Regions from separate parts of the Bradyrhizobium sp. th-b2 genome, predicted to be linked through region 2. Evidence: riboswitches for the same ligand, from Rfam matches in the RefSeq annotation. Region 2 holds a riboswitch; the other holds the start of a gene.
The links. A riboswitch is a leader RNA that binds a small molecule or an ion and turns the genes downstream of it on or off. The one in region 2 is predicted to bind S-adenosylmethionine.
Positions count from the first base shown of each region.

Region 1: linked by a shared signal. The riboswitch ahead of K359_RS0102335 (O-succinylhomoserine sulfhydrylase) and the one ahead of K359_RS0112810 (homoserine O-acetyltransferase) in region 2 are both predicted to bind S-adenosylmethionine.

Region 1 covers NZ_AUGA01000001.1:479,486-481,881, forward strand. Annotated here, with positions in the region: gene K359_RS0102330 (2'-deoxycytidine 5'-triphosphate deaminase) at 1-849, opposite strand, end outside; SAM riboswitch at 972-1,051, shown strand; gene K359_RS0102335 (O-succinylhomoserine sulfhydrylase) at 1,126-2,319, shown strand.
Region 2 covers NZ_AUGA01000007.1:61,190-63,585, forward strand. Annotated here, with positions in the region: gene K359_RS0112810 (homoserine O-acetyltransferase) at 1-1,001, opposite strand, end outside; SAM riboswitch at 1,087-1,166, opposite strand; gene K359_RS0112815 (chorismate mutase) at 1,341-2,204, shown strand; gene hisC (histidinol-phosphate transaminase) at 2,292-2,396, shown strand, end outside.

The DNA of each region.
Region 1 (2,396 bases), on a different contig from region 2:
GGGATCGAACGGCACCATCTCCGCGGCGTAGTCCGGCGGCACCTGCACGGCCTCTTTCGAAGCCAGGATGTAGAACTCGCCGGGATCGAGGATGAGGCTGCCGTCGGGCCGCGCCTTGATCGGCTCCCAGAACTCGTCGACCGAGTAGCCGCCGCGGCGATCGATATCGACGACGCCGGTGTGGCGCTTGGCGCGATAGCCGACGAAGCCGCCCGAGCTCTCGCCGGAGAGATCGACCGAGAGTGCAACGCCGTGGGTGAGATCGGCATTGTCGGCGTCGACCAGCCGCTCAGCGGCGTGCAGCGCGTCGAGCTCGTCGGCCGTCAAGGTCGCCTCGCCGATCCGGAAGCGGACTTGGCTGAGCCGCGAGCCCTCGCGCAGCAGCACCGGAAACGTCTTCGGGCTGATCTCGGCATAGAGCGGGCCGTGATAGCCGGCACCGATCATGTCGAAGCGGCGGGTGCCGTCGGCGATCACGCGGGTGAAGACGTCGAGCCGTCCAGTCGAGCTCTTCGGGTTGGCCGCGGCCACGATCTCCGGCGGCAGCGCCAGGCTCTCCAGCAGCGGGACGATGTAGACGCAGTTGGTCTCCAGCACTGCGCCGTCGGAGAGATCGATTTCGTGCAGCTTCAGCTGGTCGATCCGCTCGGCGACGGTGGCGTCGGGCCCCGGCAGGAAGCTTGCCCGCACCCGAAAGGCGATGTCGCCGAGGCGGAGATCGAGGCTCGCCGGCTGGATCTGGCTCTCGACAAAGTCGTAGGCGGGCAGAATGAGGCCGGCCTCCGCCATCTCCGCGATCATGCGGTCGGGCAGAATTCCGTTGGATTCTTCTTCCAGCGTGAACGACACGGCGCGGTCCCTCGGGATGGCCCAAAATCAACCTCTGAGCGGCCATCAAGCCCCAATATATGGGCTTTTACGGGTTATCCGATGACCGTCTTGACGGAAAGGGCGCGAGGGAATATCAGCTGCACTTATCCCGTGGTGATTTGAGCCGGCCGGCTTGCAGCCACGTTAAATAAGTCGCTAAACAGGCCGGGGACAGTGTGATCCCGGCTTGTGGAGGTTTCTCCAGGCCGGTTTTTTTGTGGCCATTTCCAAGGGAATGGCCACCTCGGAGGTCACATGTCTGAATCCAAAGCTACCGCCCGCTTCCGTCCCGAAACCCGCCTCGTCCATGGCGGCACGCTGCGTTCGCAATTCGGCGAGACGTCGGAAGGGCTGTTTCTCACCCAGGGCTACGTCTACGACAGCGCCGAGCAATGCGAGGCGCGTTTCAAGGGCCAGGACCCCGGCTTCATCTATTCGCGCTACTCCAATCCGACCATTGCGATGTTCGAGCGCCGCATGATCGAGCTCGAGGGCGCGGAAGCCGCGCGCTCGACCGCTACCGGGATGGCCGCGGTGACCACCGCGATCCTCGCGCCGCTGAAGGCCGGCGATCACGTGGTGGCGTCGAAGGCGCTGTTCGGCTCGTGCCTCTATGTCGTGCAGGATTTGTTACCGCGCTACGGCATCGAGACGACGCTGGTTGACGGCCTCGATCTCGACCAGTGGCAGCGCGCGTTGCGGCCGAACACGAAAACCTTCTTCCTGGAGAGCCCGACCAATCCGACGCTCGACGTGCTCGATATCGCGGCAATCGCTGAGATCGCGCATAGCGGCGGCGCGCGGCTGATCGTCGACAATGTGTTCGCGACGCCGATCTGGCAGAACCCGCTGTCGCTCGGCGCCGACGTCGTGGTCTATTCCGCGACCAAGCATATCGACGGTCAGGGCCGCTGCCTCGGCGGCATCATCCTGTCGTCGGAGGCCTTCATCGCCGAGCACATCCATAACTTCATGCGCCAGACCGGCCCGTCGCTGTCGCCGTTCAACGCCTGGGTGCTGCTGAAGGGCCTCGAGACGCTTGCCGTCCGGGTCCGCGCCCAGACCGAAAACGCGGCGAAGATCGCCGAGGCGCTGGCGCAGCATCCCAAGGTCACGCGGCTGGTCTATCCCGGCCGCGCCGATCATCCGCAGGCCGAGACGGTGAAGAAGCAGATGGGCGCCGGTTCGACGCTGGTCGGCTTCGAGGTGAAGGACGGCAAGGCCGGTGCTTTCCGCTGCCTCAATGCGCTGAAGATCTCGCGCATCTCCAACAATCTCGGCGACGCCAAGAGCCTGGTGACGCATCCCGCGACCACGACGCATCAGCGCCTGGCGCCGGAGGCCCGCGCCGAACTCGGCATCAGCGAAGGTTTTATTCGCTTCTCGGCCGGGCTTGAACACCCCGACGACCTGATCGAGGATTTTGTGCGGGCGCTGGAGCAGGTTTGAGGCTGGCGCGATAGCCTCGTCATGGCCGGGCCTGTCCCGGCCATCCACGTCTTGCTCAAAACAACCGCCAAAGACGT
Region 2 (2,396 bases):
CTGGTGAACGACACCACGCAGAACCGGGTCTTGATGCCGGCGAACGCTTTCGCCAGCACGCCGTCATGGTCGCCGGCGATGTCGAAATAGTCCATCGCGCGGGTCAGATAGAGATAGGAGTTGGCATCGAAGCGCTCGACAAAGGACGAGCCCTGGTAGCGCAGATAGCTCTCGACCTGGAAATCCGCATCGAACGAGAAGGTCGGCAGCTCGCGGTCCTGCATCCGCCGCCCGAACTTGCGGTGCAGCGCGGCGTCCGACAGATAGGTGATGTGCGCAGCCATCCGCGCAACAGCCAATCCACGATGCGGATGGGTGTCCTCGTCGACATAGCGGCCGCCGCGCCAGTCCGGATCGGCCATCACGGCCTGGCGTCCGAGCTCGTGGAACGCGATGTTCTGCGCCGAGTGGCGCGTCGAGCAGGCGATCGCGAGCGTCGAGAACACGCGGTCGGGATAGGCGGCGGTCCATTGCAGCACCTGCATGCCGCCCATCGAGCCGCCGACCACGCAGAACAGCGTGGTGATGCCGAGCCGATCGATCAGCATCGCCTGCGCGCGCACCATGTCGGGGATCGTGATGATCGGGAAATCGAGCCCCCACACCTTGCCGGTCGCAGGATTCAGCGACGCCGGCCCGGTCGAGCCCATGCAGCCGCCGATAACGTTGCAGCAGATGATGAAGTATTTTTCGGGATCGATCGGCTTGCCGGCGCCGACCATGGTGTCCCACCAGCCGGGCTTGCCGGTGACGGGATGGGTGTTGTTGACGTGCTGATCGCCGGTCAGCGCGTGACAAACCAGGATCGCATTCGAGCGGTCGGCATTGAGCTCGCCATAGGTCTGGTAGGCGATCTGGAATGGCGCGAGATCGACGCCGCAATCGAGCTTCAGCGGCTGGTCCATCCCGAACTTCGCCAGCAATGACGACGGATGATCGGCCTCATGGGCGCGATCATCGCTCTGGGTTTGTGGGCTCGGTATCGGACGCACATTGCTCATCTAGGCGACCCTGCCTCCGCGCGGGAGGGCTCGACGGACCTCAAGCCAATAAAAAACCCGGCCTGAACAAAGGTTCGGCCGGGAGCTGATAAGGTCCCCGGCCTGTTTAGCGAGTTGTTTAACGTGGCTGCAAGCCGGCCGGCTCAAATGACCACGGGACGCAAGGAACGTAGTCCCCGGGTGCCCCGCCGTCAAGGCAGCCAGATCGCCGGCCGATTGGTTAACCGAATGCGCAAGGCACGCCTGCGACGTTTCTCTTTGCTTTCGGTGGCTGTCTTTTCTAATCAGGGACCCTGTCTGACGCGGCATCGGGCCGGGCGGACAACAAGGTTTTAGAGCATGTCCAAGCCACCCCCGTCGCCGCCCTCGCTGCAGGAGCTGCGCAAGGAGATCGATGCGATCGACGAGCAGGTTCACCGCCTGTTGATGGCGCGCGGCGACATCATCGACCGCCTGATCCAGGTCAAGAAGACCCAGGAGGTCGGCTCGGCGTTCCGCCCGGCGCGCGAGGCCAGCATGATGCGGGAGCTGGTGCAGCGCCATCGCGGCATCCTGCCGCTCGACACCATCGAGAGCATCTGGCGCGTCATCATCTCGACGTTCACTTATGTGCAGGCGCCGTTCGCGGTGCATGCCGATGTTTCGGTCGGTGAGTCCGCGATGCGCGACTCGGCACGGTTTCACTTCGGCTTCGTGGTGCCCTACGTCTCGCATTTCAGCGCGCAGGCCGCGGTCGAGGCGGTCGCGAAATCGAAGGGCGACCTCGCGCTGGTCTCCGCGATCGCCAGCCGCACGCCGTGGTGGAATGCGCTGGAAGCCGATGGCGCGCCGAAGATCATCGCGCGGCTGCCGTTCCTGGAACGCGCCGACCATCCCGCCGCGCTGCCGGTGTTCGTGATCTCGCGGGTCGCCGACGACGCCATGGTGACCGAGGTCGAGATGTGGAGCGTGCGCGTCTCCGGCTGGAACGCCGATGTCGCACGCGCCCTGGCCCCGCTCGCCGAGATCGTCGCGGTCCCCGACACCGCCTTCGACGGCGCGGCCTTGCTGGTCTCGGTCGCGGGGCAAGACCTTAAGAACAAGGGCTTCGAGAAGATCAAGTTCGCGCTGATCGAGGCCGGCGCCTCGGTCCGCTCTTCGGCCCTCGTCGGCAGCCACGCAACGCGCTATACGGTGCCCTCTAACGGGTCGGCCAAAAGCTAGCCGCCCGTCTAGATTCTTGTTTTGACGCGTTTTCTTTACGCGAACCGGTATCCACTTCGCTGGAAAACGCTCTGTTCGGAGTTGATAATGTCCCGCCCCGTGCCGAACCCCGGCATTCTCGATATTGCGCCCTACACGCCCGGCAGGAGCCCGGTGCCGGAACCGGGCCGCAAGGTGTTCAAGCTGTCCGCC